One region of the Kitasatospora sp. NPDC002965 genome, then DNA from elsewhere that is predicted to be linked to it. Evidence: riboswitches for the same ligand, from Rfam matches in the RefSeq annotation. Region 1 holds a riboswitch; each other region holds the start of a gene.
What was found. A riboswitch is a leader RNA that binds a small molecule or an ion and turns the genes downstream of it on or off. The one in region 1 is predicted to bind cyclic di-AMP.

Region 2: another riboswitch for cyclic di-AMP. It lies ahead of ABZY91_RS32350 (transglycosylase family protein); the one in region 1 lies ahead of ABZY91_RS40280 (NlpC/P60 family protein).
Region 3: another riboswitch for cyclic di-AMP. It lies ahead of ABZY91_RS27065 (LysM peptidoglycan-binding domain-containing M23 family metallopeptidase); the one in region 1 lies ahead of ABZY91_RS40280 (NlpC/P60 family protein).

Annotation. Positions count from the first base shown of each region.
Region 1 covers NZ_JBEXNT010000219.1:263-8,393, reverse strand. The annotation lists gene ABZY91_RS40285 (NlpC/P60 family protein) at 1-30, opposite strand, end outside; gene ABZY91_RS40280 (NlpC/P60 family protein) at 259-1,452, opposite strand; cyclic di-AMP (ydaO/yuaA leader) riboswitch at 1,463-1,615, opposite strand; gene ABZY91_RS40275 (NlpC/P60 family protein) at 1,980-3,023, opposite strand; gene ABZY91_RS40270 (NYN domain-containing protein) at 3,236-4,537, opposite strand; gene ABZY91_RS40265 (hypothetical protein) at 5,086-5,355, opposite strand; gene ABZY91_RS40260 (rhomboid family intramembrane serine protease) at 5,558-6,358, shown strand; gene ABZY91_RS40255 (Lrp/AsnC ligand binding domain-containing protein) at 6,400-6,681, shown strand; gene ABZY91_RS40250 (aminotransferase class V-fold PLP-dependent enzyme) at 6,710-8,107, opposite strand.
Region 2 covers NZ_JBEXNT010000115.1:14,250-25,662, forward strand. The annotation lists gene ABZY91_RS32310 (protein kinase) at 1-411, shown strand, start outside; gene ABZY91_RS32315 (histidine kinase) at 506-1,987, shown strand; gene ABZY91_RS32320 (response regulator transcription factor) at 1,995-2,720, shown strand; partial or broken gene ABZY91_RS32325 (phosphatase PAP2 family protein) at 2,913-3,623, opposite strand; gene ABZY91_RS32330 (hypothetical protein) at 3,900-4,499, shown strand; gene ABZY91_RS32335 (MazG family protein) at 4,615-5,664, shown strand; gene ABZY91_RS32340 (SDR family NAD(P)-dependent oxidoreductase) at 5,726-6,148, opposite strand; gene ABZY91_RS32345 (cytochrome P450) at 6,306-7,604, shown strand; cyclic di-AMP (ydaO/yuaA leader) riboswitch at 7,835-7,981, shown strand; gene ABZY91_RS32350 (transglycosylase family protein) at 7,987-8,940, shown strand; gene eno (phosphopyruvate hydratase) at 9,192-10,478, shown strand; gene ABZY91_RS32360 (septum formation initiator family protein) at 10,589-11,080, shown strand; gene ABZY91_RS32365 (DUF501 domain-containing protein) at 11,070-11,413, shown strand, end outside.
Region 3 covers NZ_JBEXNT010000082.1:138-11,550, reverse strand. The annotation lists gene ABZY91_RS27100 (GDSL-type esterase/lipase family protein) at 1-723, shown strand, start outside; gene ABZY91_RS27095 (NAD(P)/FAD-dependent oxidoreductase) at 813-2,171, opposite strand; gene ABZY91_RS27090 (HipA family kinase) at 2,443-3,198, shown strand; gene ABZY91_RS27085 (DUF3037 domain-containing protein) at 3,195-3,611, shown strand; gene ABZY91_RS27080 (MarR family transcriptional regulator) at 3,695-4,144, shown strand; gene purB (adenylosuccinate lyase) at 4,320-5,750, shown strand; gene ABZY91_RS27070 (MFS transporter) at 5,779-7,329, opposite strand; cyclic di-AMP (ydaO/yuaA leader) riboswitch at 7,640-7,801, shown strand; gene ABZY91_RS27065 (LysM peptidoglycan-binding domain-containing M23 family metallopeptidase) at 7,805-8,806, shown strand; gene ABZY91_RS27060 (DUF2470 domain-containing protein) at 9,346-10,065, opposite strand; partial or broken gene ABZY91_RS27055 (MFS transporter) at 10,339-11,413, shown strand, end outside.

The sequences.
Region 1 (8,131 bases):
TGACAGCGGGGAACGGCGGTGCACGGGCATGCGGCGTCGGCTCCGATCCTGCGGCAACGGCCCGCCGCCGCCCCGGGGAGGACGGCTGGAAGCGGGAGTCCGGTGGCAGACGTTAGCGAGTCCGGGCAACCGAGTCCAAACCCCTCCCAACCCGAATATTTGACCCTCAATCGGACATCAGCCCGAGCGGGGGAAAAGCCGCAGGCCCGGCCTCCCCTCGCGGGGAGACCGGGCCCGTACGGACCGCGTGATCGGGGATCAGAGGCGCACGATGGAGTTGACCGGCATGTTGGAGGCCGCCTCGTAACGCACCGACGCACCCGGCTTGGGGGCGTGGATGACCTGACCGCCGCCCACGTAGATGCCGACGTGGTGCCGGTCGCCGTAGAAGATGACCAGGTCGCCGGGCTGGGCCTGGGAGATGTCCGAGCCGATCCGGGTACCGGCGCCGGCCTGCGCCTGCGAGGTACGCGGCAGCGACACGCCCGCCTGGGCGTAGGCCCAGCCGGTGAGGCCGGAGCAGTCGAAGCTGCTCGGGCCGGTGGCGCCGTAGACGTACGGGGCACCGAGCTTGCTCTCGGCCGCGGCGATCGCGGCGGCGGCGCGCGAGCTGTTGGCGGCGGGCGCGGCCGGCTTCGGCGCCGCCGGAGCGGAGGAGGCCGGCGCGGCGGGCGCCTGGGTGGACGGAGCCTGGGTGGACGGCGCGCTGAGGTTGGTGCGGTCGTTCTCACGGGAGGCGCGCTCGGCGTCGGCCTTCGCCTTGGCGACCTTGGCGGCCTCGGCCTTGGCGGCGTCCGCCTTCGCCTTGGCCTCGGCGGCGGCCTTCTCCTCGGCCGCGCGGATCGCCAGGCGCTCCTGCTCGCTGAGGGTGTTGAACAGGTCCTGGGCCTTCGTCAGCTTGGCCTGGACCTCCTCCTTGGAGGTCTTCAGCTGCTGGGTGGTGGCCTCCAGCTCGCCGAGCTTGTTCTGGGTCTCGGTGCGGTCCTGGTCGAGCCTGCGCTGCTGCTCCTGGAGCTCCTTCAGCGCGCCGGACTGGGTCGAACCGGCCTGGTTCAGGGCGTCGGCCTGGTTGAGGAAGTTGTCCGGGCTGGAGGAGAGCACCAGCTGGACGGTCTGCGATATGCCGCCGGTGCGGTACTGCTCGCCGGCGATCTCGGCGAGGCCGCCCTGCGCCTCGGTCACCACAGCCTGCTGACGGGCCACCTTGTCCTGGAGGTCGCCGACCTGCTTCTGCAGCTCCTGCTGCTTGGCCTGGGCGCCGTTGAGCTTCTCGGTGGCGATCTCGGCCTGCTCGTTGAGCTGGTCGACCTGCTCCTTGACCTGGTCCTTGGTCGGCGTCGGGTCGGCGTGGGCGCCGGACTGCGCGGAAAGGGCGACGGCCGCGGCGGCGAGGCCGGTCATGATCGAGACCCGGGTGCGGCCGGCGGGCTTGGGACGACGATGGGACGCCACGAAGGCGGACTCCTTCTTCCTCATCCGCCTACCGGGTGAGCTGACGGGTTCGGGCGGAAGCGTGCCCTACGACGCCTCACCGGCCGCTCACGCGACCGACCTGGCGCCGATTCACCCCGGAGGAACGTGGTTCCCCGGCTCCACTCCACAGCGCCCCCGACTGCTGGGCTCTCACTCGGACGGGCGACTGCCCGTCCCGCTGTTTCACGAACTCGGCGGGAACCACCGCCGCCACCCGGGCTGGGTGATCGACTGTGCGGTGGTTCGAGGTACGACCCTAGTAACAGATCCGTGATCCGTTCAAATCCTTGTCGGAAAAAAGCTAGAAGAATACCGAAGTTCATTTGTGAATATGACCGGGTGTGACCAGCGCCGTACACGGAGCTGATCGTTCCTCACCTCGCGGTCGAACCGGCGGCCGAAACACCCGCGCCACCCCCGTTCGGAGGTGGCGCGGATCACAGGGCCTTCGGCGGGCCCGCGGGCGTGTCGTGGCGGACCGTCAAACGGCCGGACACCCCGGCGCGTCAGACGCGGCGGATCGTGTTGATCTTCATCCCGTCGGCCTTCATCACCTTGATCACGTCACCGGTGCGGGGCGCGTGCACCACCATGCCGTTGCCGATGTACATCGCGACGTGGCTGCGGTCGTCGCGGTAGATGATCAGGTCACCCGGCTGCGCCTCGGCGAGCGACGGCACCCGGGTGCCGTAGTTGCCCTGGGCCTGCGAGGTACGCGGCAGCGAGACCCCGGCCTTGCCGTACGCCCAGACCATGAGCCCCGAGCAGTCGAAGCTGTTCGGGCCGGTGGAACCCCAGCCGTACGGCTTGCCCTGCTGGGCCATCGCGAGGGCCACCGCGGAGCCGGCCATGCCGGAGGCCTTCGGGAGCTCACCCAGGTCCGGGCGCTCGGTCCCGCGCGAGGCGCGGTCGGCCTGCTGCTGGGCCGCCTTCAGGGCCGCACGGTCGGCGGCGCTGAGCGAGTTCAGCAGGTCCTGGGCCTCCTTGAGCTTCTTGTTCACCTCCGCCTTGGACTGGTTCAGGTCCTTGGTGGTGGTGTCCAGCGAGGCCAGGACGGCGGCCGCCTCGACCTTCTGCTGGTCCAGCCGGCGCTGCTGGTCCTGGAGCCCCTTGAGCGCCTCGGCCTGGCTGGAGCTGGCCTGCTGAACGCTGCTGGCCTTGTCCAGGTAGCCGGACGGGTCGGAGGAGAGCATCAGCTGGACCGACGGGTCGATGCCGCCGGTGCGGTACTGCGCACCCGCGACCTCGGCCAGCCCGGCCTGAAGCTGGGTCATCTGCTCCTGACCGCGGGCCACCTGGTCCTGGAGCTGGTCAGCCTGCTTGCGCAGCTGGTCGGCCCGCTCCTTGGCGCCGTTGAATCGCTCGGTGGCCTGTTCGGCCTCCTCCTGCAGCTGGTCGATCTGCGCCTTGACGTCGTCCTTCTTGGGCGACGGGCTCGGCGCGGCGTGAGCGGCGACCTGGGCGGAGAGAGCGACCGCGGTCGCAGCGGCCGCGGTGAGCACGGTGACTCGCGCGCGGCTCGGCTGCTTGGGACGGCGGTGGGAGGCCAAAAGACCGGCTCCTTCTTCCAATGGACTCACCTGAACGGGTGAGAATCCGGAAAATAGGTTTGACGCCAGACACTAGTGAAGATCCACGCTTTGCGCCACTCCCCCGTTGGCGTGAACCCGTCCCCCACTCCCTGACTTCACGAGACCCTCACATCGCCGCAATCCCGGCGCTGACCAGGCGTCATTCCCGCCCGCTCGGAACCGGCGCACGGCTACGGCCGGGCCAGCCGATTGAGCAGCAGAACGGAGGCTACAGGGCGCGCGCCCGCCTTCCGTACGCCCTCCGCGACCTCCCGGTCGGTGGAGACCACCACCACCGGGCGCCCCTGCGGCTCGGCCCGCACCAACCGGCGGATCAGCTCGTCCGCCGTCTCCCCCGTTCGGCTGAACCGCACCCGCACGCCGCGCGGCGGCGCCATGATCACCGGCACGTCCAGGTCCTGCCCGTCGAACACGCAGGTGACCTCCGCCTGGGTGCGCTGCGCCAGCATCGCCAGCCCGCCCAGCAGCCGGATCCGCTGCTGCTCCAACGGCAGCGTCGGGTAGCCCGTCTTGGTCACGTTGTAGCCGTCCACCACCAGATGGACCTGCGGGATCGCCAGCAGCTGGTCCAACAGCGCCGGGTCGTCCTCCGCCAGACCGCGCCGCGCCACGTCGTGCGGCGAGGCCGAACCCGGCACCACCGCCTCCACCAGGTCCGCCGGACGGATCTGGGACACCGGGAGCGCCAGCTCCCGCTGCAGCCCCTGGGCCGACTGGAGGACGGCGTCCAGCAGCAGCCGCAGCCGCATGTCCTCGACGCTGCGCCCCTCGCGGGCCGACCGGCGGCCCTGCTCGACGGCGGTCTCCAGCTCCGACACCCGGTGCCGCAGCCGCCGCGTCTCGCTCTCGCCGGCACTCCGCTCGGCCGCCGCCTGCGCCTTGACCGCCTCGAACTCGACGGCCAGCTTGCGGGTCTCGGCCTGCGCCCGGCGGGTGTCGCTCTCCAGCGAACGGACCTTCCGGCGCAGCGACTCGGCCTCCTTGCGGACGTCCTCCGACTCGCTCCGCTGCCGGTCGAGGTCGGCACGGGCGGCGGCCCGCACCTCGGCCAGCTCGGCCTGCAGCTTCTCCACCAGCCGGGCCGCCTCGGCCGCCGCACCTTCGGCGCCGGCCCGCTCGGCCTCCTCGCCCGCCTCCGCGACCAGGCGGCTCCAGCCCGCCGACCGGACCAGGTAGGCGGCGGCGGCCACGTCCATCGGATCGGCGGCACCCGGAACGGTGCCCGACTCCAGCGCCCGGACCAGATCGGGCTGGCCCAGCCGCAGCCGCTCCGCTATCCGCACGCGGAAGGCCGGCTCGGACTCCAGCGCGGCGGCCAGCGCGGTGGCCGCGTACTTGGCCCGACGGGCCGGGGTGAACTTGGCGTACTGGCGCAGCGACTGGGGCAGCTCGCCGAGCGGCAGCCCGCCGAGCGCGTCGGCGGCCAGGCCGACCACCCGTCGGCGCACCCCCTCGGGCAGCGGCCGGTCCAGCTTCTCGGCAGGCGTCTCCGCGGGCGCACCGGCAGGCGTCTCGGTGGGCGTCCCCGCGGGCGCACCGGCAGGCGTCTCGGTGGGCGTCCCCGCGGGCGCACCGGCAGGCGTCTCGGTGGGCGTCTCGGTGGGCCGTTCGTCGGACGGCTCCTCCGCCGTCGACGGCGTCAGCCCGTCACGGTCGCCCGTCCCACCGGCACCGGAGGGCCCGTCGTGCCCACCCTGCTCGCCCGGCCCGCCCGGCCCGTCGACGGCTGCCGCCGGTTCGTCACCGCCACCGGGCTCCTCACCGCCGGCCACCTCGGCCGCGGCGTCGGAACCGAAGGGAGCGGCCACGGCCGCGTCCGGCGCCTGCGCGTCCACAGCGGGCTGCTGCCCCTGCGGCCCGGCGGGCTCCTTCGCTGCGTCCACCACGTCCTCGGCTCCGATCCTGGTCCAGCGGGCGACGGCCGGCGGCCGGCACCCGCGTCACACCCCGTGCGTTCTCTCTGTATTGTCCCGTGCGGTGGACCGCCACGCCGTGTGCCGTCCACCGCACGGGCGGGGCATCAGCCCTGCTCGCCGACGGCCTCGGGCCCGGCGTCCGCCGCACCCGGGCGGGCGACCAGCTCGACCTGGTCCACCGCGTTGCACCAGCGGCATCGCACCGACTCGACGGTCTCGCTGAGGACCTGGGTCTCCTCGACCTTGGAATCGCCGGCCAGGTCGAAGTGGAGGAACTCGGTCACCCGGGCGGTGCGGGTGACGTCGAAACGGGTCAGGTTTCCGCAGAGCGTGCAGCGCCAGCGCGTCTCGGCGGTCAGAGCGGGGACAGTCATCGGGGGTCCTCTCGGGTGGTCCCTGGATGGGCTCAGGCGCTCCCCCCGGAGCCCCGGCGTCGGCGGCGGGAGGCGGGAAGGCCCGCCCCAAGCCTATTGCCTGGGGCAACCTTCGTGACCACCGGTCACGGCGATCACCGCCTTGGGCCACCTGCCGTAACGACGCGGTCCCGCCCGGTCCGCCGGAGGGATGCTTGGCGGCATGGCGATCCCGGTCCTCGACCACGCCGGTGCACGGGACGGCCGACCGGCCGCCGCCGCTCCGGCCGTCTGCTACGCGCTGATCGCGCTCAACACCGTGGTCTTCCTGTTCGGGCCCGCCGCCGGACTCAATCCGCTGTACGGGCGCGACCAGGCCCGGGTCTGTGCCGAGCAGCGCTACGAACAGCGCTGGGGGGCCGTGCCGGCCGAACTGCTGGCCGGGCATCCGCTCACCGCCGAACAGCTGGCCGAGGCCCCCGACCCGGTGCCCGGCTGCCCGGCCGCGCCGACCCCGGGGAAGCACCCGGCGCTCTCGGTGCTCAGCGCGCTCTTCCTGCACGGCGGCTGGCTGCACCTGCTGGGCAACCTGCTCTTCCTCCACGTCTTCGGCCCGACCGTCGAACGGCGGCTCGGCCGCCCCCGGTTCGTCCTCTTCTATCTGGCGGCCGGGGCGGTGGCCACCTACGGCTTCGCGCTCGCCGAGGCGCACACGGCGGACTCGACCCGGGTGCTGATCGGCGCCTCCGGGGCGATCTCGGCCGTTCTCGGCACCTACCTCCGCCTGCACCCGCGGGCCCGGGTCACCACGCTCGTCCCGCTGCTGCTCTTCCTCCCGCTGCGGTTCCCGGCCTGGCTGGTGCTCGGGCTCTGGTTCGCCCTGCAGTGGTGGTCGGTCCATTCGGCGGGGCCGGGGGTCGCCTACCTGGTGCACGTGATCGGCTTCGCGGCCGGCTTCCTCTACGCCTGCACCCTGGCCGAGCGCCGCCCCCGGGCCGCCCGCCGCCCGCGACCGTCCGGCTGACGCCCGATACGCTGGCGGCACCTCACAAAGGAGCTCGCACCGTGATCACCGCCATCGTCCTGATCAAGACCAGCGTCGACCGCATCCCGGAGATCGCCGAGGCGATCGCCGCCATCGAGGGCGTCAGCGAGGTCTACTCGGTGACCGGCGGGTACGACCTGGTCGCGATGGTGCGGGTGCGGCGACACGACGACCTCGCCGAGGTGATCCCCGGCCGGCTCAACAAGGTCCCGGGCGTGGCCCACACCGAGACCCAGATCGCCTTCCGCACCTACTCCCAGCACGACCTGGAGGCCGCCTTCGCGATCGGCCTCGACGCCTGACCCCGTCAGGCGCCCGGCCGGCGCTCCGTCAGGCTCCCCGACGGGTGTCCGCGACGCAACGGCCGCCCTCGTTGCGGTAGTTCCAGGCCGCCCCGTCCGTGACCAGGTCGCGGACGGCGGTCAGGAACCGGTCGATGTGCTCGTCCGGGGTGCCCGCGCCGAAGCTCACGCGGATCGCGTTCAGGCTGCGCTCGCCCGGCAGCGAGGGCTCGGGCGCACCGCACTCGGACGGCGCGACGTCCTCGTCGCCGAGCAGGGTGCGGAGCAGCGGGTGCGCACAGAACAGGCCGTCGCGCACGCCGATGCCGTACTCGGCGGAGAGCGCGGCCGAGAAGTGCGAGCTGTTCCAGTCCTGGACGACGAAGGAGAGCACGCCCACCCGGGCCGACTCCGGGCCGAACAGGTTGAGCACCTTGACCTGCGGGATCTCCGCCAGTCCGGCCTTCAGCCGCTCGACCAGCACGCGCTCGCGGGCCTCCAGCGCGTCGAAGCCGGCCTCGGTCAGGGCCCGGCAGGCGGAGGCGATCGCGTACGCGCCGATCACGTTCGGGGAGCCGGCCTCGTGCCGGGCCGGGCCGGTGTGCCACTGCACGGCGACCGAGCCGTCCTCCTCGCGGGCCACCGTCCGGGTGGCGCCGCCGCCGGCCAGGTACGGCTCGGCCGCGTCCAGCCAGTCGGAGCGGCCGGCCAGCACACCGGCACCGAACGGCGCGTACAGCTTGTGTCCGGAGAAGGCGATCCAGTCCACGTCCAGCTCGCGCACCGAGACGCGGTGGTGCGGGGCCAGCTGCGCGGCGTCCAGCACCACCCGGGCGCCGTGGCGGTGGGCGGTCCGGGTCAGCTCGGCGACCGGCCACAGCTCGCCGGTGACGTTCGAGGCGCCGGTGACACAGAGCAGCTTGGGGCCCTCGGGCGACTCGGCCAGCGCGGCGTCGAAGGCGGCGACCGCCTCGGCGTGCGAGCGCGGGGCGCGCAGGTAGGTGACGGCCAGGCCGGCGTGCGCCCAGGGCAGCAGCGAGGCGTGGTGCTCGGTCTCGAACGCGAACACCCGGGTGCCGGCCGGGACGGCGGCGGCCAGCAGGTTCAGCGAGTCGGTGGTGGCGCGGGTGAAGACCACCTGGTCGCCCTCGCGCAGGTCCAGGAACTCGGTGACGGTGCGGCGGCTCTGCTCGAACAGGTCGGTGGAGAGCTGCGAGAGGTACCCGGCGCCGCGGTGCACGCTGCCGTAGTACGGGGCGTAGGCGGCGACGTCGTCCCAGACCCGCTGGAGCGCCGGGGAGCTGGCGGCGTAGTCGAGCGCCGCGTAGCCGACCTTCTCACCGGTGGCGAGCGGGACCTGGACGTCGTGGCCGAGGACGGCGAGGAGCGGCTGCGCGGCGTCGGTCTGGTCGAGGACGGCGGCCGGGAACTGGGAGGAAAGGGACATGGGGATGCACTCCTTCTACGGGCC
Region 2 (11,413 bases), on a different contig from region 1:
CACCGCGAGGCGCTCCCGGAGTACCGGCAGCTCGCCGCCACCGCCGAGGGCGGTCCGCACGGTCGGGCGGCCGTGGAGTACCGGTACCGGGCCGCCGAGTGCCTCGAACAGCTCGGCCGGGGGGCCGAGGCACTCGCCGAGTACCGGGCGCTGCTCGCCGACTGGCCGGACACCGACCAGGAGCGGGTGCTGGACCTGCGCGAGCGGATCGGCGGACTGCTCGCGGCGCTCGGTGAGGCCGAGGCGGCCTGGTCGTGGCTGCTCCAGCTGCTCTTCGACCGTGAGCGCCGCGAAGGCCCGCACCACCCGGCCGTGCGCCGGCTCCGCCGGACCCTCGACTCGCTGCAGCCCCACCACGTCACCACCGCCGATCCCCGCGCCACGCCCTGGCCTCCGTCGCACCGTCCCTGATCGCCTCCGGGGCGTCCGCCGGTCCGACTTCCTGCGTGCGGGCATGACTTTCGACAGATCCGCAGCCCCCCGCGTGTTCCGTAGGGTCGTGCGGATGTGGACGAGCGCGCGATGGGCGGACCGGGGGTTGCTGGCGGTGGCGGCGGCCGGGATCGGGCTGAGCCCGGTGGCCCTCTGGTGGCTGGTGCCGGCGATCGGGGCGGCCTTCCTGGCCGGCCGGCGGATGGACCGGGCGCGCCCGGCGGTGGTGGTGCTGGCCGTCCTGGTCGCCGCCGGGGTGCTGGCCGCGGTGGCGGTACCGGCGTGGATGGTGGCGGGGACGTCGTTCGTGTCGCTGCTGGTCTGCGCCGGGATGGCGCCCTGGATGGTGGGCCGGTTCTGGCGGCAGTCGCAGGAGCTGGTGCGGGCCGGCTGGGAGCGGGCGGAGCGCCTGGAACGTGAGCAGCGGCTGGTGGCCGAGCAGGCCCGGATGCGCGAACGGGCCCGGATCGCCCAGGACATGCACGACGCCCTCGGTCACGACCTGAGCCTGATCGCCCTGCGGGCCGGCGCCCTGAAGCTGGCGCCGGACCTGGCCGGGCCGCACCGCGAGACGGCCCAGGAGATCAGGGCGGGTGCGGCGGCAGCGGTCGAGCGCCTCGGCGAGGTGATCGGGATCCTGCGGGACGAGGCCGACGAGCACGACGCCCGAGGTCCCGCCGACGCGGGTGTCCCGCAGCTGGTGGCCGAGGCGGCGGCGGCCGGTCTGGAGGTCCGGCTGACCGTGACCGGCGAGCCGGACGGCCTGTCGCGGGCGGCCGAGCACGCCGCGTACCGGGTGGTCCAGGAGGCGCTGACCAACGCTGCCAAGCACGCGCCGGGGGCGCCGGTGGAGGTGCGGGTCGCGTACTCGGCGGACGGCGCCCGCGTCCTGGTGGCCAACGGCCCGTCACCGTCGGCCCTCGCGCCGTCGCCCCTCCGGTCCTCGACCCTGCCGCCGTCAACACGTCCGTCGTCGGCACCGGGGGCCGTGTCCGGGAGCGGTGGCCGGGGTCTGATCGGCCTGGCCGAGCGGGTCCGGCTGGCGGGCGGCACCTTCGACCACGGGCCGTGCGCCGCGGGCGGGGGCGGGGGCGGGGGCTTCGAGGTGTCCGCCTCCCTGCCGCGGTCCGGTGCCCCGGCCGCTCCGCCACCCGCGCCGGTCGTCGTGTCGCCGGCCCGCGAACTGCGGCACGCCCGCCGGCGGGTGGGCCGGATGATGGCGGCGGTCGTCCTGGCGCCGCTGGTGACCGCGCTGGTGCTGACCGCGGGCCTGCGCGCGTGGACGATCTACTCCACCGGCCGCGCCGTGCTGGACCCGGCGGACTACGCGTCGCTCCGGGTCGGCCAGGACCGCGCGACCGTGCAGCGGTTTCTGCCGGACCGTCAGGTTCCGTACCATCCGTCCGTGGGCGATCCTCCGCCCCGGGGAGAAGGAGTGACGTGCGAGTACTACGCGATCACGGCCGAGCCGTTCAACAACGACCGCTCCGGGGACGCGTACCGGCTCTGCTTCCGGGGGGACGTGCTGATCTCCCTGGACGCCCTCGTCTCGTGAGCGCCGGATGAGCGGCCCGGAGCCTGCCACGACCGGTCTGCCGATCCGGGTGGTGATCGCGGACGACGAGCCGATGGTGCGGGCCGGTGTGCGGGCGGTGCTCACGACCGACCCGGGGATCGAGATCGTCGCCGAGACCGGGGACGGCCGGGAGGTGGTCGAGCTGGTGCGGCGGCACCGGCCGGACGTCGCCGTGCTGGACATCCGGATGCCCGGTACCGACGGCATCACCGCCGCCGCCGAGATCCGCCGGACGGCCGTGACCACCCGGACCGGGTCCGCGACCGGGATCGTCATGCTGACGACCTTCGGCGAGGACGACTACATCCTGCGGGCCCTCGGCGGCGGCGCCAACGGGTTCCTGATCAAGTCGGGCGAACCGGAGGAGCTGATCGCCGGCGTCCGGGCGGTGGCGGACGGCGCGGCCTACCTCTCACCCCGGGTGACCGCCCGGGTCGTGGCCCACCTCGCCGCCGCCGGGTCCGGCGGCCCTGCCGACCGGCGTGCCGCCGCCCGTGAACAGGTGGCCGGACTCACGGCCCGGGAGCGGGACGTCCTGGCGCTGGTCGCGGCCGGGTTGTCGAACGGCCAGATCGCCCGCCGGATCGGTGTGGTGGAGGGGACGGTGAAGGCCCACGTGAGCTCCGTCCTGGCGCGGCTGGGGGTGGCCAACCGGGCGGCCGCGGCCGTCCTCGCCCACGAGGCCGGCCTGACCGCGGCCTCCGGAGCCTGACCCCGCCGCCGGGTCCGTGTCCGGACCCGGGGCGGCGGCCGGCGTCGTGGCCCGGGCCAGCAGCAGCGGCCCGAGCGGCCGGACGCCGTTCTGCGACTCGACCAGCGCCGTCGCCGAGGGCAGCAGCGCGACGACCAGCGCGGCCGTGACCGTTCCGCCGAGGGCGGCCCCCGCGACCACGTCGTGCGGGTAGTGCACGCCGGCCGCCACCCGCAGCGCCGCCGTCCCGAGGCCGACCGGGACGACCAACCAGGTCCGGCGCGGGCTCAGCAGCACGAGGCCGGTGGCCAGCGAGACGGCCAGGGTCGCGTGGTTGCTGGGGAACGACCAGTCGCCGGGCGGAGGGCAGTCCGCGAGCACGGTGGCCGGGAGCCCGACCAGCGCGCGGCAGGGCCGCTCCTCGTCGATCACGGTCTTCAGCACCTCGCTCGCCCCGTACGCGAGCACCGTCCCGAGGCCGGTGAGCACCACCCCCGCGACCGTGCGGGCGTCCCGTCGCCCCCGCGCCGTCCACCAGCCGAGCGCCAGCAACAGGCCCAGCACCAGCAGTCCGGCCTCGGTCGCCAGCTCCACCAGCTCGGCCGCCGGGCGCGGCGCGTCGGCGACGGCCTCCACCACCCGCCGGTAGCCGGTGGCGGACGTGCCGGCGACCACCCGGACCGGTCCTTCCCCACCCCCGTGCGCGGGGGCCAGCAGGCCGACCAGACAGGCCCCTGCCGCCGGAAGCGCCACGGCGAGGGTCACCCGCAGACCCGTCGTCCGTCCTGCTGTCCGTGCTCCCGCCCTCCGTCCGTTCCTCGTCCGCCCGCCCGATGCCCGACCGCCCGATGCCCGACCGCTCCCGGTTGCCCGGCGCTCGGCCGCCCGCCTCCCGGCAGCGTTGTTCCTGACCGTTTTCGACATGATCGGGACGGTAGGAGCAGCAGGTGGGCCACGACCTGACCCGAAAGGCAGACGGCGACCTGGACGATCGTCAGGGTTTACGCCCGAGGCCCGAGGCCCCAAGCCCGAGGCCCGAAGCCCGCGCCGCCCCGTGTGACCCGTTCGGGCCACGGTCCGCGCCTGGCCGCACGCCCCGGCCTAGGCTCGGGAGGAACGCCCGGCCGCCCCTTCGCCGCCCAGCCCCGACCCCGCTGCGCGCCTTCCCCCCGTAGCCACGGAAGCCTCCCGGAGATCGCCATGCACCGTCGTCGGACCGCCGCCGCCGGTGCCCTGCTGGCCGTTGCGGGCCTGTCCGCGTGCGGCAACGCCGGGCTGACGGCGGGCACCGCGGCGGTGCTGGACGGCCGGCGGATCCCGGTCGGGGCGGTGGAGGCGCGGGTGGCCGCACTGCGGCACGTGTCCGGCGGCGCGTCGGCCGATGCCCGGCAGGAGCCGGACGGACTGGTCAGGCGGGCCGTCACCGATCTGGTGCTCGACGCGGTGGTGGCCCGGGCGGTGGCCGACCGGGGGCCGGCGGTCGGTGCGGCCGAGGTGGCGGCGGCCCGCGCGGCGGAGGAGGTGCGTTACGGCGGCGCGGAACCGCTGGCCGGGGCGCTCGCCGGGCTGGGCGTGCCGGGCGGGGCGATCGACGACCACCTCCGCCGCCGGCTGGGGATTCACCGCCTCGCCGCGGCCGCCGGCCAGGACGCCGGCACCCCGACGGGAGACAGGGCGGTCCGCCGGGCCCTGGCCGCCGCCGCGGTCGCCCTCCACCTGCGCGTCAACCCCCGGTACGGCACCTGGGACCCGGACCGCGTCGGCCTCGCCCCCGCCGCCCACCCCTGGCTCGCGCGCTGACCGCTCCGGACGGCGCGGGCGGGTGCGGAGCGGCGGACGGCGGCAGGCACTCCCGGGCGGCCGGGCGCCGAAACCCGCGAGCGGGGAGACGACGGCGCCGGGTAGGTTCGGGGATGTGACGACGAATCCTCCGGGCGCGAAGCTGATCCTCCTCACCACCACCCACCGGGTGGCCCCCGGGCTGCTGTCCTGGTCCGCGTGGGAGGCCCTGCGGTCGGCGGGGCGGGTGCTGGCGGGGGACGCCGGGCATCCGCAGCTCGCCCCCGTACGACAGGCCGGCGTCGAGGTGGAGGTCGTGCCGGCCGGCTCCGCGCCGTCGCTGGCCAGGCTCCTGACCGGGCAGCCGGCCGGGGAGGGCCCGACGGTCTGGCTGGGTGGTCCGGACGGGGACCCAGGGCTGACCGACGCGCTGGCGCGCCTCGCGGTGGAGCACGCGGGCGAGGTGCCGGAGATCGAGGTGCTGCCGGGCTCGTACGACCTGCCGGGCGCCCGCCTGCTGGACCTGGCCTCCGTGATGGACCGCCTCCGCTCGCCGGGCGGCTGCCCGTGGGACGCCGAGCAGACCCACGCCAGCCTGGTGAAGTACCTGGTCGAGGAGGCCTACGAGCTGGTCGAGGCGATCGAGGAGGGGGACCGCGACACGCTCCGCGAGGAGCTCGGAGACGTCCTGCTCCAGGTGTTCTTCCACTCCCGCATCGCCGAGGAGCACCCCACCGACCCCTTCTCGGTGGACGACGTGGCGGGCGACATCGTCGAGAAGCTGATGTACCGGCACCCGCACGTGTTCGGGGACGCCGAGGCGACGGGCGCCGCCGAGGTGGAGGCGAACTGGGAGACGCTGAAGGCCGCCGAGAAGTCGGAGCGCGAGTCGGTGCTGGACGGCGTGCCGGCCGGGCTGCCGGCGCTGGCGTACGCGGCGAAGCTGGTGTCGCGGGTGCGCCGGTCCGGGTTCGCGGGCGTGTCGGACGAGCCGTACGAGCTGCCCGCGGAGCTCACGCCGGAGTCGGCGGGCGGGCTGCTGCTCGCGGTGGCGCAGCGCGCGCACGACGCGGGGGTGGACGTGGACGCCGCGCTGCGGGCGGCGGCACGCGGCTACCGGGACGCGGTCCGCGCGGCCGAGGGCCTCAAGCCCGAGCAGTCGGAGCAGCCCGAGCAGCCCGAGTAGTCGGAGCCACCCGGGCCACCCGCGCGCGGCGGACCGGGGCGCCCGGCCCGCCACCGCGGGTTCAGACCCGCGCGACGTCCCTCGCCGGCCGCCGCTGCGCCGGGACGACCTCGCCGATCGCCTCGCCGACCAGCGCGACCAGTTCGGCGAGCCGCTCCAGGTCGAGGTGGTCGGGCAGGTCGGCGAGCGACACGATCCGCTCGCCGTCCGGTCCGGCCACGCAGAACAGGTCGATCGGGCCGAGGTGCTTCTCGGCGGTGTCGACGAGGGCGGCGACGTCGCTGGGGCGGCGGATGTCGCCGCAGACGCCGACGACCGGGCAGCCCGGCCGGTCGAGCTCGGTGGCGAGGTCCTCGGCGATGCCGACCTGCTGGTCGGCGATGAGGATCCCGGCTGCTCCGGCGGCGGTGAACCTGCGGGCGAGGTCGGCCCCCGACCCGCCGTGGAGTACCGCGATCACGACGACCGAACCGGTGTCCCGCATGGTGTTGCTCCTCCCTGTGGGCGGCCCCGCACCGGCGCCCACGGACATCTTGCGGAGGATCGTAGGCACGTCCTGACCCTCCGCAACAGGGAATACCCCTCAGGTGACCAGACTCACGCCTGTCGTGTCCGACTTGCACCCGGGATACCGTCGTTCCATGCCAGTCCAGCCCGCCTCCGCCCGCCCTCCGCTCTTCACCTGGGACTTCGCCGCCGACCCGTACCCGGCGTACGCGTGGCTGCGCGAGCACGAGCCGGTGCACCGCACCACCCTGCCGAGCGGCGTGGAGGCGTGGCTGGTGACGCGGTACGCGGACGCCCGGCAGGCGCTGGCGGACGGCCGGCTCTCCAAGAACCCGGCGAACCACAGCGAGCAGGCGCACCGCACCGGCCGGGTCGGCATCCCGGGCGAGCGCCAGGCCGACCTGATGACGCACCTGCTGAACATCGATCCGCCGGACCACACCCGGCTCCGCCGTCTGGTGTCGAAGGCGTTCACGCCGCGCCGGGTGGCGGCCTTCGAGCCCCGGGTGCAGCAGCTGACCGACCGGCTGATCGACGGGTTCGCGGAGCGCGGGAGCGCCGACCTGATCCACGAGTTCGCCTTCCCGCTCCCCATCTACGCGATCTGCGACATGCTCGGGGTGCCCGCCGAGGACCAGGACGACTTCCGGGACTGGGCCGGGATGATGATCCGGCACGGCGGTGGCCGGCGCGGCGGTGTGGGGCGCGCGGTGAAGCGGATGCGCGAGTACCTGGCGGAGCTGATCCACCGCAAGCGGGCGGACCTCGGGGACGACCTGATCTCCGGGCTGATCCGGGCCGGCGACCACGGCGAGCACCTCACCGAGAACGAGGCGGCGGCGATGGCCTTCATCCTGCTCTTCGCCGGGTTCGAGACGACCGTGAACCTGATCGGCAACGGCACGTACGCGCTGCTGCGCAATCCCGGCCAGCGCGCCCTGCTCCAGGAGTCGATCGCCCGTGGCGAGAGCGGCCTGCTGGAGACCGGGATCGAGGAACTCCTGCGCTACGACGGGCCGGTGGAGCTGGCGACGTGGCGGTTCGCGACCAGCCCGCTGACCATCGGCGGGGTGCTGATCCCGGCCGGGGACCCGGTGCTGGTCGTGCTCGCGGCGGCGGACCGGGACCCGGCGCGGTTCGCCGACGAGAACACCCTCGACCTGGCCCGCGCGGACAACCCGCACCTGGGCTTCGGGCACGGCATCCACTACTGCATCGGCGCCCCGCTGGCCCGGTTGGAGGGGCGGTCCGCGCTGGCCACGCTGCTCTCCCGGCTGCCCGACCTGCGGCTCGCCGAGAGCCCGGAGAACCTGCGGTGGCGCGGTGGTCTGATCATGCGTGGACTTCGTGAACTTCCCGTGGAATTCACCCCCGAGAAGATGCCCGAAAGGGCCTCTTCGGGGCAGTCGTCCGGTGCTCCGTCCGATCGGTGAGGCGACCCGCGACACGCTGACGGAAGGTCTCCGACCAGGCAGGACGGCGAGATTGAACCGCCACCAACCCGGACATAGCGCCCCCGTTGGTGGGCGATCCATCACCTGACGTGATTTCCGTGTGATACCGACGATATGAGCTTGTGATTGCTCTACGGATCTGTCTACTCTCCGTGGAGTTCGCAGCTGCGAGCCCCGAGCACGGAACGCCGAGTCCTGCCCGTCGTGCCCCGGGAAACCGACCAGACCCTGGGCAGGGGCGGGGGAACCAGGTTTGTTGCCGTCCCCCACGGCTTGGGGTGAAGCCGCCTCGCGCGGCCGGGCCACCTCCCGGTCCGAACCCGACAGCTCACCTCGCAGGCGTGCGGAGAGGGACCTCTTCATGCTGTTCGTCGGAACCGGCCGTCATCGTCGTCGTACCCAGACCGAGAAGGCCATCGCCGTCGCCGGCGTCGCCGGTGTCGGGCTGGCCCTGCCGATCCTCAGCGCCACCGGTGCCTCCGCCGCCCCGGTCTCCACCTGGGACGCGGTCGCCCAGTGCGAGGCCGGCGGCAACTGGAGCATCAACACCGGCAACGGCTTCTACGGCGGCCTGCAGTTCACGCCCAGCACCTGGAAGGCGTTCGGCGGCACCTCGTACGCGCCGCAGGCCAACCAGGCCTCCAAGGCGCAGCAGATCTCGGTGGCCGAGAAGGTCCTCGCCTCGCAGGGGCCGGGCGCCTGGCCGGTCTGCTCCAAGAAGGCGGGCCTGAGCAAGGGCGGCGCCCCGGCGGCGGTCGACACCTCGGCGGACGCCAAGCCGGCCGTCCCGCAGGCCGCCACCCAGCCGAGCGCGCCGCAGACCACCGCCCCGCAGACCAGCGCGCCGAAGCACGCCGCGCCGAAGTCGGCCCAGCAGGAGAAGCCGGCCCAGGCGGCCAAGCAGGCCCCGAAGCACGCCGCGCCGAAGCCGCAGGCCCAGCAGGACCGGCCGCAGGTGCAGCAGTACGGGCAGGCCCCGTCCTTCTCCGGCACGTCCGGCTGGGACGCCGACGCGAAGGTGTTCTGGTACGAGAACAACGGCGGCTGGTACTGGACCAGCCACCAGAGCGTCTACCAGCAGTACGCCGGTCAGGCCGCGGTCCAGGACGCCCGTCCGGCCGCCGCCCAGAGCGCCCCGGCCGCCCAGCAGGGCGCGGGCCACGGCTACACCGTCCGGGCGGGCGACACGCTCGCCGGCATCGCCGCCGGCCAGGGTGTCTCCGGCGGCTGGCAGGCGCTCTACGACGGCAACCGCGGCACCGTCGGCGGCGACCCCGACCTGATCGTCCCCGGCCAGGTGCTCACCCTCGGCTGATGCCGTTTCGCCGGTGGATCGCGAGGGGGGCCGGGTTCGACCGGGTCCGGCCCCTTCGTCCCGATCCGGCCCCCTTCCGTGGGGCAACCAGGTGAACTACCGGCGGGTAGCCGTGCCACACGCTGAGACGGGACCCGGGCCGACGTGGCCCGGAGAGCCCGTGCGGTTAGGCTCTGGTCGTAACGACTCCGCAATCGTCCGGCCGACAGCACCCACCGTCAGCCGAACCTGTTTCCGCTAGGAGATGCCTCGTGCCGTCCATCGATGTCGTCGTAGCCCGTGAGATTCTCGACTCGCGTGGCAACCCCACGGTCGAGGTCGAGGTGGGCCTCGACGACGGCAGCACCGGCCGCGCCGCTGTCCCGTCGGGTGCCTCCACCGGCGCCTTCGAGGCGCTGGAGCTCCGCGACGGTGACAAGAACCGCTACTTCGGCAAGGGCGTGGAGAAGGCCGTCCTGGCCGTCATCGAGCAGATCGGCCCGGAGCTCGTCGGCTACGACGCCACCGAGCAGCGCCTGATCGACCAGGCCATGCTCGACCTGGACGCCACCCCGGACAAGTCCTCGCTCGGCGCCAACGCCATCCTGGGCGTCTCGCTGGCCGTCGCGCACGCCGCCTCCGAGGCCAGCGACCTGCCGCTGTTCCGCTACCTGGGCGGCCCGAACGCGCACGTCCTGCCGGTCCCGATGATGAACATCCTCAACGGCGGCTCGCACGCGGACTCCAACGTCGACATCCAGGAGTTCATGATCGCTCCGATCGGCGCGGAGTCCTTCTCCGAGGCCGTCCGCTGGGGCGTCGAGGTCTACCACACCCTCAAGGGTGTGCTGAAGGAGCGCGGCCTCTCCACCGGCCTGGGCGACGAGGGCGGCTTCGCCCCGAACCTGGACTCCAACCGCGAGGCCCTGGACCTCATCGTCGAGGCGATCCAGAAGGCCGGCTACGTGCCGGGCAAGGACGTCGCGCTGGCGCTGGACGTCGCCTCCTCCGAGTTCTACGAGGACGGCGCCTACCAGTTCGAGGGCAAGGCGCTCACCTCCGCCGAGCTCATCGAGTACTACGCCGGCCTGGTCGCCGCCTACCCGCTGGTCTCCATCGAGGACCCGCTGGACGAGTCGGACTGGGACGGCTGGAAGGCCATGACCGACAAGCTGGGCGACAAGGTCCAGATCGTCGGCGACGACCTGTTCGTCACCAACCCGGCCCGCCTGGCCCGTGGCATCGAGACCGGCACCGCCAACGCGCTGCTGGTGAAGGTGAACCAGATCGGCTCGCTGACCGAGACCCTGGACGCCGTCGAGCTGGCCCAGCGCAACGGCTACCGCTGCATGATGTCGCACCGCTCCGGCGAGACCGAGGACGTCACCATCGCCGACCTGGCCGTCGCGACCAACTGCGGCCAGATCAAGACCGGTGCCCCGGCCCGCTCCGAGCGCGTCGCCAAGTACAACCAGCTGCTGCGCATCGAGGAGATCCTCGACGACGCCGCCGAGTACGCCGGCCGCGGCGCCTTCCCGCGGTTCAAGTACGAGGGCTGACACACACAGCTCCCGCCGGTGCCCCGCCTGTTCACCCCGTAGGGTGGACGGCGGGGCACCGTCGCGACCAGGAGGGGACACCGGAGATGGCAGGCTGGAGGATCCCGGGCTTGGCGGCCCGGCCTCGGTTCACGAGCCGGGCGACCGTCCTCGTGCTGGTGCTCTGCTCGCTGGTGGCGATCCTGGCGTACCCGACGCGGCAGTTCATCTCGCAGCGTTCCGAGATCTCCTCCCAGCGGGCCAAGGCCGAGCACGCCCGGCAGCAGGTCGAGCAGCTCCGCCGGGAGAAGGCCCGCTGGCAGGACCCCGAGTACGTCAAGGTGCAGGCCCGCGCCCGGCTGCACTACGCGATGCCGGGGGAGACCCCGTACATCGCGGTGGACCCGGCCGCCGGGGAGGCGACCAGGTCGTCCGTCGGCGCGCCGCCGCCCGCACAGGGCCCGGCCACCGGGCCGGCCAAGGCGGCCAGGCCCTGGTACGCCGGCATCTGGGACTCGGTGGACGCCGCCGCAGCCCCTGCCGCCGCCCCGGCCGCCGCCTCCGCCCCTCCCTCACCACCCGCCCCCGCCCCCGCTGGAGACAGCTCCTCCCATGACCACTGAGAACCACCCCACCGTCTCCGACGAGGACGTCGCGGCCATCGCCGCGCAGCTCGGCCGGGTCCCGCGCGGCCTGCGCGGCGTGGCCCACCGCTGCCCCTGCGGCAACCCGGACGTCGTGGAGACGGCCCCCCGGCTGCCGGACGGCACGCCGTTCCCGACCCTGTACTACCTGACCTGCCCCAAGGCCGCCTCGCTGATCGGCACCCTGGAGGCGGACGGCGTGATGAAGGACCAGAGCGCCCGGCTGGCCGAGGACCCGGAGCTGGCCGCCGCCTACCGGAAGGCGCACGAGGACTACATCGCCCGGCGCGACGCCATCGAGGTGCTGGAGGG
Region 3 (11,413 bases), on a different contig from region 1:
GCCGTGGCGAAGCAGTACAGCGTCAAGCTGGTCACGCTGTCGATCGGGGGCAACGACCTCGGCTTCGCCGACGTGATCGAGACCTGCGTCGCCGACTACCTCGTCTGGTACTCCTACTGCCACGACGACCAGCAGGGCGAGGTCGACGCCCGGATGCCGGCGGCGATGGCCGGGGTCGGCAAGGCGGTGGACGAGATCCGCACCGTGATGGCGGCTGCCGGGTACGGGAGCGGCGACTACCGGATCGTGCTCCAGTCCTACCCGTCGCCGATCCCGCGGGCCGCCGAGATCCGTTACCCGGAGAGCGGCTGGAGCCGGTCGGACACCGGCGGCTGTCCGCTCTGGAACGGCGACGCGGACTGGGCACGGGACTCGCTGGTGCCGCAGATCTCCCGCTCGCTGGCCGGGGTCGCGGCGGCCAAGGGCGTGCAGTTCCTGGACCTGGCCGACACGCTGCAGGGGCGCGAGGTCTGCTCGAAGGCGACCCGGCAGGCCACCTCGACCAGTGCGCCCTCCGCCACCACCAGTGAGTGGGCGAGGTTCCTGGACGGCGGGCTCAACACCTCCCAGGGCACCCTCCAGGAGTCCCTGCACCCCAACTACTACGGGCAGTTGGCTCTCGGGCGGTGCCTGACCCTGCTGTTCGCCAGGCCGGGCGGCAACTGGGCCTGCCGCAACACGGCGGGGCAGGACGCCGGCGGGATGTACCTGACCGCGAAGTAGCGTGCGGTGAAAGGCCGGTGCCCCTCCCGCGACGGCCGTCGCGGGAGGGGCACCGGCGCCGGCCGGACCGCGCGGACGCGGCCGGGCGGTCAGCCCTTGGCGAGCAGCGCCTGGGCGTGCGCCTTCACCTGATCCTTCGTCAGGTAGGCGTCGGTGTACTCGAAGTCGCGCAACCGGGCGGGCTGGCGGGCCAGGAACCCGGTGCGGACGAAGTCGTCACCGGCGGTCGCGTTGAGCAGCCAGTTCGCTCCGACCCGGAACTTGGCGGCATTGGTGCGCATCGCCATCAGGTGGTACCCGCGTGCCACCACCTGGGCAGGCACCCCGCGCAGTTCCACGCCGATCGGCTTCGACACGGCGTCCTTGCCGCCGAGGTCCACGACCAGGCCCAGGTCCTTGTGGTAATAGGGCTCCAGCGGCTGGTGGCGGAGGGCGGCGATCACGTTGCCGGCCACCGCCCGGCCCTGACGGGCCGAGTGCTGGGCGGTCGGCGGGCAGACCGCACCGTCGCCCTTGGCGAGGTCGGGCACGGCGGCCGCGTCGCCGAGTGCGAAGACTCCCTCGAACTGCGGCACCCGCATCTCCGCGGTCACCGCGATCCGGCCCCGCACCGTCTCCGCGTCGAGGGTGCCGATCAGCGGGCTGGCCGCGACGCCCGCCGTCCAGATCAGGGTCCGGCAGGGCAGCACCCGGCCGTCGGTGAACTTGACCGACTCGGCGCCGACCTCGGCCACCGAGACGCCCAGCGAGACCTCGATGCCGCGCCCGCGCAGGACCTCCAGGGCGGCGATGCCGAGCGCGTCGCCGAGTTCGGGCATCAGCTTCGGGGCGATGTCGATCAGGTGCCACTTGATCTGCCGGGCGTCCAGCCGCGGGTAGCGGAGGGCCGCCGCCGTGGTGAGCCGTTGCAGACAGGCGGCGGTCTCGGTGCCGGCGTAGCCGCCGCCGACCACCACGAACTGGAGCCGGGACTCGCGCTCGCGCTGGTCCAGCGTGGCGGAGGCGAGGTCGAGTTGGGCGATCACGTGGTCCCGGACGTACGTCGCCTCGGCGAGCGTCTTCATCCCGCGCGCGTAGTCGGTCAGGCCGGGGATGTCGAAGGTGCGGGTGACGCTGCCGGGGGCGAGGACCAGGTAGTCGTACTTCAGCGCCACCACCTCGTCGGTGATCTTGCGGACCACGCAGACCTTGGACCCGGGATCGACGCCGATCGCGCCGCCGGGGACGATGTGCGTCCGGCGCAGCGTCCGGCGCAACGAGACGGCCACCGACTGCGGGGTGAGCACGCCGGCCGCCACGTGCGGCAGCAGGGGCAGGTACAGCTGGTAGCTGAATGGTGTGACCAGTGAGATCTCCGCCTCCGAGGGAGCGAGCTTGCGCTCCAGACGGCGCGCGCACTCCAGCCCGGCGAAGCCGCCGCCCACGATCAGGATCCGGGGTCGTTCCATCGTGCGTCCCTCACAGTGCATGTCGTTCAGTCACGGTGTCGTTCAGTCACGGTGCGGGCCGAATCGGTGCCGGTCGAATCGGCGCAGTTCACAGCGGTGCAGGCCACGGCAGTACAGGTGCCGGTGGTGCAGGTGGTGCCGGGCAGGCGTCTACCCCGCTACTGTCCGCCACACTCGCACGGAGCAGCACGGGCTGCCACCGGGACGACCCGGGCGGGCGAGCATGCCGAGCGACACCCGCCCCGTGCATATGCCGGATAGGCTGTCGGCCGTGCTCCCCGAGGTGACGGCGGTCCGTTATGTGACGCCACTGCGAGAAGGCGGCTCGATGCCGGGCCTGGTCGAGGCCGACGACCGGCGGCTCTACGCGCTGAAGTGGGTCGGTGCCGCGCAGGGCCGCAAGGCGCTGGTCGCGGAGGTGCTGGCCGGGGAACTCGGTCGGCGGCTCGGCCTGCCGGTGCCCGAACTGGTCACCGTCGACCTGGACCCGGTGCTGGCGCGCAGCGAGCCGGACCCGCAGATCCAGGATCAGATGAGGGCCAGCGGCGGGGTCAACCTGGGCATGGCCTTCGTCAGCGGTGCGCTCAACTTCGACCCGGTCTGCTTCGAGGTGGACTCCGGACTGGCCGGTCAGGTGCTCTGGTTCGACGCGCTGATCGGCAACGTCGACCGCTCCTGGCGCAATCCCAACCTGCTGGTCGCCACCGGCGGGCTGCGGCTGATCGACCACGGCGCCAGCCTGATCTTCCACCACCACTGGCCCGGCGCCGCTGCCTGGATCCGCCGGGCGTACGACGCCTCCGACCACGCGCTGCTGCGCGCCGAGCCCGACCTGCTCGCGGCCGACAAGGTGCTCGCCCCGCTGGCGGAGTCGGCGATCGGGGAGGCGGTGGCGCGGATCCCCGACGTCTGGCTGGTGGACGAGCCGGGGTTCGACTCGCCCGAGGCGGTGCGCGCCGCGTACCGCGCCCAGCTGACCGAGCGACTGGCCGGTCCGCGGGACTGGCTGCCGGAGGTGTCCGCATGACCGGCCCGATCCGGTCGGCGCTGCCGGCCGTCGCCGAACTGCACGACTACGAGTACGCGGTGATCCGGGCGGTGCCCCGGGTGGAGCGCGGCGAGTGCGTCAACGTCGGCGTGCTGCTGTACTGCCGGCAGAGCGCCCACCTGGCGGCGCGGACGCACCTGGACCAGGCGCGGCTGCTGGCGCTGGACCCGGTGGTCGACGTCGCCGGGGTGCGGCGGGCGCTGCACGGGATCGAGGTGGTCTGCCAGGGCGGGCCGCAGGCCGGTCCGGCGGCGGCGGACAGCCCGGGTCAGCGGTTCCGCTGGCTGACCGCGCCGCGCAGCGCGGTGGTCCAGCCGGGGCCGGTGCACACCGGGCTGACCGCCGACCCGGAGGCCGAGCTGCGGCGGCTCTTCGACCAGCTGGTGCTCTGACCGGGCGGCCCGCGCTCCGGGCGGCAGATCTTTGCCGTGCTCAAAGCTTGAGTTACTGAAGCACTCGGTCGTACCCTGACCTCATGGGTTCGACAGCGACGACGACCGTACCGACCAACGGCGAGCTGATGGAGGCACTGGCCGCCGTCGGCGCCGCGTACTTCCAGGACTTCGCGGCCGCCGCGTCCCGGCACGGTCTCTCCTCCTCGCAGGCCAAGGCGCTCGGCGCCGTCCAGGAGCCGGTGCCGATGCGCGCGCTGGCCGGCCGCCTCGGCTGTGACGCCTCCAACGTGACCGGGATCGTCGACCGTCTGGAGTCGCTGGGCCTGGCCCACCGCGAGGCGGCGGCCGGGGACCGGCGGGTCAAGATCGTCGTCATCACGGAGCAGGGCCGGGAGATCCTGGGGCTGATCCGGGGCGAGATGATCCGGACCCACCAGGCCATCGGGACCATGACCGACGAGCAGCGGGTGGCGCTGCACTCGGTCTGCGTCCAGGTGCTCCCGGTGCTCAGCGGCCGGACGGCTCCCTGAGGCCTCCGCGATTCCCTGGGGCCCTCCGCGACTCCCGGGCGCGCCCGGCGCGACCGCTGCGCCCGTTTCCGTCGGCCCCCGGCCCGGGCCGCTCGCTCCGGCCCGTTCGGCCCGTCCGCCGTGGCCGCCGGACCGGCGCGGTTCCGGCTGACCTCGGCTGTTAGGCTTGCGAAGCGTGAGCGCGAAGCCCCAGATCCCCAATGTCCTGGCCTCCCGGTACGCCTCGGCGACCCTGGCCCAGCTCTGGTCCCCCGAGCACAAGGTGGTGCTTGAGCGCCACCTCTGGCTTGCCGTCCTGAAGGCCCAGCAGGACCTCGGCGTCGAGGTGCCGGCCACGGCCGTCGCCGACTACGAGCGAGTGATCGACCAGGTCGACCTCGCGTCGATCGCCGCCCGCGAGCGGATCACCCGGCACGACGTGAAGGCCCGCATCGAGGAGTTCAGCGAGCTCGCCGGCCACGAGCAGATCCACAAGGGGATGACCTCCCGCGATCTGACCGAGAACGTCGAGCAGCTGCAGATCCGGCAGTCGCTGGAGCACGTGCGCGACCGCGCCGTGGCCGTCCTGGTCCGGCTGGGCCGTCTCTCCGCCCAGCACGCCGAGCTGGTCATGGCCGGCCGCTCGCACAACGTGGCCGCGCAGGCCACCACCCTGGGCAAGCGCTTCGCGACCGTCGCCGACGAGCTGCTGGTCGCCTTCCGCCGCCTGGAGGAGCTGATCGCCCGGTACCCGCTGCGCGGGATCAAGGGCCCGGTCGGCACCGCCCAGGACATGCTCGACCTGCTCGACGGCGACACCGACAAGCTCTCCGAGCTGGAGCGCCGGGTCGCCGCGCACCTCGGCTTCGACAACGTGCTCACCAGCGTCGGCCAGGTCTACCCGCGTTCGCTGGACTTCGAGGTGCTGACCGCCCTCGTCCAGCTGTCGGCCGCGCCGTCCAGCCTGGCCAAGACGATCCGCCTGATGGCCGGCCACGAGCTGGTCACCGAGGGGTTCAAGGAGGGCCAGGTCGGCTCCTCCGCGATGCCGCACAAGATGAACACCCGCTCCTGCGAGCGCGTCAACGGCCTGGCCGTCATCCTGCGCGGCTACGCGTCGATGACCGCCGAGCTGGCCGGCGACCAGTGGAACGAGGGCGACGTCTCCTGCTCCGTGGTCCGCCGGGTCGCGCTGCCGGACGCCTTCTTCGCGTTCGACGGTCTGCTGGAGACCTTCCTGACCGTCCTCGACGAGTTCGGCGCCTTCCCCGCCGTGATCGAGGCCGAGCTGGACCGCTACCTGCCGTTCCTGGCCACCACCAAGGTGCTGATGGGCGCGGTCCGCGCGGGCGTCGGCCGGGAGGCCGGCCACGAGGTCATCAAGGAGCACGCCGTCGCCTCCGCGCTCGCGATGCGCGCCGGCGCCCGGGAGAACGAGCTGCTGGACCGCCTCGCGAACGACGAGCGGATCCCGCTGGACCGGGCCGCGCTGGACGCGCTGCTGGGTGACCGGCTCTCCTTCACCGGCGCCGCCGGTGCCCAGGTCGCCGAGGTCGTCCGGCAGATCGAGGCGGTCGCGGCCGCCCACCCCGAGGCCGCCAAGTACGCTCCGGGCGACATCCTCTGACGTTTCGTCAGGCTGGTCCGGCGTCTCGTCAGGCGTCCGGCCGGGGCCTCGTCACCGTACCGGTGGCGGGGCCTTCGCCGTGCTCGGACGCCTCCGGCGCGTGGCCCGGATCCAGTGGCGGTGCGCCGGTGGCGCAGGCGTACCGGCAGTCCGGCTCGGCCACCGGGTGATCCTCCGGCGCCAGGACGTTGCCGTGCACGGTGACCAGCGCGGTCAGCCCGCCGGCCACCAGCAGCCCGGCGCAGATCAGCATCGCGGTGCGGAACGCCGCGTCCACCGAGGCCGGCACCTGGTAGGCGTCGCCGCTCAGCCCGGCCAACGACGGCAGGGCGGCGACCGCGAGCAGGCCGGCGGCCCGGGCGGCGGCGTTGTTCACGCCGCTGGCGATCCCCGCGTGCCGTACCTCCACCGCCGCCAGCACCGTCGCGGTCAGCGGCGCGACCAGCAGCACCATCCCGCAGCCCATCACCGTGACGGCCGGCAGCACGTCCGTCCAGTACGAGGCGTCGGGTCCGATCCGCAGCATCAGCAGCACGCCGGCGGCGCAGAGCAGCGGGCCGACGGTGAGCGGCAGCCGGGGCCCGATCCGCTTGCCCAGCCGGCCGGCCCGCGCGGAGAGCGCCAGCATCAGCACGGTGATCGGCACCAGGGCCACCCCGGAGACCAGGGGGGAGAAGCCGGAGACGATCTGGAGCTGCACGACGAGCAGGAAGAAGACCCCGCTGAACGCCGCGTAGACGGCGAGGGTGACCAGGTTCACCGCCGTGAACAGGCGTGACGAGAAGAGTCCGAGCGGCAGCATCGGCTCCGGCGTGCGGCGCTCGACCAGCACGAAGGCCACGCCCAGCAGCAGCCCGGCCGCCCCGGTGAGCCAGACCCCGGGGGAGAGGCCCTCCCCGGCGGCGGTCAGCGCGTAGGTGAAGGTCCCCAGGGCCACTGCGGCCAGCACCGCGCCGAGGACGTCGAACCGGCCGGTCGAGGACTCGTCCCGGCTCTCCGGCACGTGTCGGGCGGTCACCGCGACGACCAGCACGGCCAGCGGGACGTTCAGGAGGAAGATCCACCGCCAGCCCGGCCCGTCCACCAGCCAGCCGCCGAGGAACGGTCCGACCGCCGCCGACACCCCGCCGAGGCCGGACCAGAGGCCGACCGCGGCGGAGCGGTCCTCGGGGTGGAAGACCGCCTGGAGCATCGCCAGTGATCCCGGGGTGAGCAGGGCCCCGCCGACGCCCTGCACCGCGCGGGCGGCGACCAGCACCTCGATGGTGGGCGCGGCCGCGCAGGCCGCGGAGGCGACGGCGAACCAGACCACGCCGAGCAGGAAGATCCGGCGTCGGCCGTACCGGTCCCCGAGCGCGCCGCCGAGCAGGATCAGCCCGGCCAGGGTGAGCAGGTAGGCGTTGAGCGTCCACTGCAGGGCAGCGAGCGGGGCGTCGAGATCGGTCCCGATCCTGGGCAGCGCGACGTTCACGACGGTCCCGTCGAGCATCGCCAGGCTGGAGCCGAGCACCGTCGCCAGAAGTACCCAGCGACCCTGCGCGGTGCCCAACCGCAGGATGCCGGCCTCGGAGGTGGCCACGGCATGATCGTCCGCCCCGGGGGCCGACGTGACAAGGGTCACCGGGGGCGTGTCGGCGGATGGCTTTCCGTGAGTGATCGTGTGCGGACCGGTCCGGAAATCGGCGGAGGGTCGTGGATCAGTGGCACGCCGTGAATCGATTGTGTGCGTACTGTGCAGCCGATCATTCGGAGCGTGACGGCGGTCCGGTGTTTTGTTGCGAGTTCAAGAGATCGACATTGCTTCACTCGGACGGATGAGTTTTAGTTCAGCGACCGCCCGGCGTCAGCCCGGGTGGCCACCGGGTGGAACGCCTAGTCCTGCCGCTGCCCGGTGGTACGCAACGAACTCTGTTCGGCAGGAGCGGGGGACCCAAAGGTAAGTCGCCGGACCGGAATTCGCGGTCCGGCTTGGGGTGAAGCCGCCTAGATGCGGCCGGGCAACTCCAGCCCGAACCCGACAGCTCACCTCGTAGGCGTCGGAGAGGACATCAGCCATGGCCGCACAGGCTCGTCGTATCGCCCTGCCCCGCGCCGTCCGCATCGGTATCGCCACCGCCGTCACCGGCGCCGCCTTCGCCCTCCCGCTGGTCACCGCGGTGAGCGCCCAGGCCCACGAGGCTCCGGCCGCCAAGCCCCACCAGACCAGCACCTGGAACGGCGCCACCAGCGTCGACGCCGCCCCGGCCGCCGCTCCGGCCGCCGAGACCGCCCCGGCCGCCGCGGCCGAGGAGACCTACAAGGTCGCCGGCGGGGACACCCTGTCGAAGATCGCCGACGCGAAGAACGTCCAGGGCGGCTGGGAGGCCCTGTACGAGCGCAACCGCTCGGTCGTCGGCGCCAACCCGAACCTGATCTACCCGGGCCAGCAGCTCGCCCTCGGCGGCAAGGCCGTCGAGGCCGCCAAGCCGGCCGCGCCCGCCGCCAAGCCGCAGGTCTCGCAGGACTCGGTGAAGCCGGCCGCCAAGCCCGCCGCCCCGGCCGCGAAGCCCGCCGCCCCGGCCGTCAAGCCGGTCGCGCCCGCCGCCAAGCCCGCGCCGGTCCAGGCCGCGAAGCCCGCCGCCCCGGCGCCGGCTCCCGTGGTCGCCTCCTCCGGCTACGTCGCCCCGCTGGCCGGTACCAAGCTCGGTACCGCCTACGGTGTCGCCGGTTCCATGTGGTCCTCCGGCCACCACACCGGTGTCGACTTCTCCGCTGCCACCGGCACCCCGCTGCGCGCCATCGCGGCCGGCACCGTGGTGAAGGCCGGCAACGGCGGCGCCTACGGCAACGAGGTCGAGATCAAGCTCGCCGACGGCAAGTACGCCCAGTACGCGCACCTGTCCTCGATCGCGGTGAAGGTCGGTCAGACCGTCACCGCCGGCCAGCAGATCGGCCTCTCCGGTGCGACCGGCAACGTGACCGGCCCGCACCTGCACTTCGAGATCCGCACCGGCTCGGAGTACGGCTCGGACATCGACCCGATCGCCTACCTGCGGGCGCACGGCGTCTCGATCTGATCGAGCACCAGAACCACCGCTGGGTGCGGGGTGAACGACCTCCCGGAATGGTCATGTCGGGTGACCGCTTGACCGGGTGATCGCCGCACCACCAGTGGATCCACGGGCGCGGGACACGCCCGTCGGGCCGGCCCGGTTCGCGAGACCTCCTCTCGCGAACCGGGCCGGCCTCTGTCGTTTCCGCCCCCCCTGGGGGATCTTTCCGGCGTCTGGTCCGACCGGCCGGATTCCCGCCGAATTCAGGCCGAATCCTGAAGGGTTCCGGAAGGATTCCGGAAGGGGCTCGGTGAGAGTTCGGGAGGGGTTTCCGGGCGAACGGATCGTTCGGGTGCCGTCGGCGGCGCGGGGCGGTGGTGCCGGTCGGCCGGGTGCGCCGGAGTGTGCGGCCGCCGGGGACGCGCGGGTGGGCGCGGTCGACCCGGTGGACGCTCGCGGATTCTCCCGGCCGACCGGTTCCGCGGCATGGGTGACCGGCGGTGCGTGGCCGGCCGTCAACGGCCGGGCCGGGCGGGAGAGTCGGGCCGGGGGTGGGACGGGGGTCAGCGCCGGTGCGCGGGCTCGGCCTGCTGCGCGGCGGTCAGCAGCTGGTGCACGCGGTGGCCGAAGTCGTCGGCGTCGTGGGCCGGTTCGGGGAAGACCAGCCGGACGTCACGGTGGCCGTGCGCGTGGTCGAGGCGGAGCACCAGGCCGTACCGGTCGAGGGCGAGCGGCCGGACGTCGGGGTGGTCGACGAGCAGCTCCGGGTCGAGGAGGCGGGTGAGCACCGCGAGGGCGTCCGGGTGGTCGTCGGCGAGGTGGGTGAGCATGCCGGCCTCGTAGCGGGCGAGCGGGTCCGGGGTGGCGAGGGCGAGGTCGGCGCCGGTGAGGGCGCTGGTGCCGTACGGGGTGGAGAGGACGGCGTGGGCGACGTCCAGGCGGAGGTGGACGCTGAGGCCGTCGTCGGCGAGGTGTGCGAGGTGGAGGCGCCCGGCCAGGGTGAGGCGTCCGCGGACCCGGTCGCGGACGGCGACCGGCGCGATGTCGGTGAGGTCGAGGACGACGGGGAGTCCGTCCTGCTCGCGGACGGTCGCGAGGGTGAGCGGGGCGTCGAGCGGGGCGCGCAGGCGGAGCCTGGAGCCGTGGACCGAGACGGGGGTGGTGAGTTCGTGGTGCTCGCCGAAGGCGCGGACGACGACGGAGGAGGCTGCGCAGAGCAGGCTGCCGACCCGTTCGGCGGCGGTGGGCTCGGGGACCTCGGCGTCGATGGGGGTGGGGTTCATGGCAACCTCCGGCTAGTTAGGTGAGGCTAACCTAATGACTTGCGCTGCGTGAGGCAAGGTGACGCGGGCCGTCGCGTGCGGGGGGTGGCGGCGAGTTGCCGGAGGAGGAGCCGGGTGAGGCTGTCGTGGAAGGTGTTGCAGGCGGCCGTCTATATGCCGCGCTTGCAAGTATCCGGCGAGCGGTCGTATTGTCGACGCTGGTAGTTGCACGCGCAATGGTTTGGTGTGCGGCTGACCGGTACCCCTGCAACGCTCCGGAAAGCGGTCCCTCTCATGCCTCTCGCGCTCCTGGCGCTGGCGATCAGCGCCTTCGGCATCGGCACCACCGAGTTCGTGATCATGGGCCTGCTGCCCGAGGTCGCCGGCGACTTCTCGGTGTCCATCCCCACCGCCGGCCTGCTCATCTCCGGCTACGCGCTCGGCGTCGTCGTCGGCGGGCCGCTGCTCACCGTCCTCGGCACCCGCGTCCCCCGCAAGGGCATGCTGCTGATGCTGACCGGCCTGTTCATCGTCGGGAACCTGGTCTCCGCGATGGCCCCCGCCTTCGGGTTGCTGATGGCCGGGCGGATCCTCGCCGCCTTCGCGCACGGCGCGTTCTTCGGCATCGGTTCGGTGGTCGCCGCCGACCTGGTCGCCCCGCACAAGAGGGCCGGCGCCATCGCCCTCATGTTCACCGGGCTCACCGCCGCCAACGTGCTCGGCGTCCCGATGGGCACGCTGCTCGGCCAGCACTTCGGCTGGCGTTCCACCTTCTACGTGGTCGCCGCGCTCGGGGTGATCGGCTTCGCAGGCATCGCCGCGCTCGTCCCCGTCCAGTCCCGGCCGGAGGGGGCCCGGCTCGGCGCCGAGCTGGCCGTCTTCCGGACCCCGCAGATCTGGCTCGCGCTGACCATGACGGTGCTCGGCTGGGGCGGCATCTTCGCGATGTTCACCTACATCACGCCGATGATGACCGAGCTCGCCGGCTTCTCGCCGTCCGGCGTCACCTGGCTGCTCTTCCTCTTCGGGGTCGGCCTCTTCGTCGGCAACCTGCTCGGGGGCTGGTTCGCCGACCGCGCGCTGATGCGCAGCCTCTACGTGATCCTCGCGGTGCTCACGGTGCTGCTGTTCGCCTTCACCTTCGCCGCGCAGAGCCGGGTCGGCGCGATCGTGGCCATCCCGCTGATCGGGGTGTTCGGTTTCGCCACCGTCGCCCCGCTGCAGAAGCGGGTGATGGACCAGGCGGCGGGCGCGCCCACGCTCGCCTCGGCCGCGAACATCGCCGCGTTCAACCTGGGCAACGCGCTGGCCGCCTGGCTCGGTGGGCTGGTCATCTCGGCCGGGCTCGGCTACCAGGCGCCGAACTGGG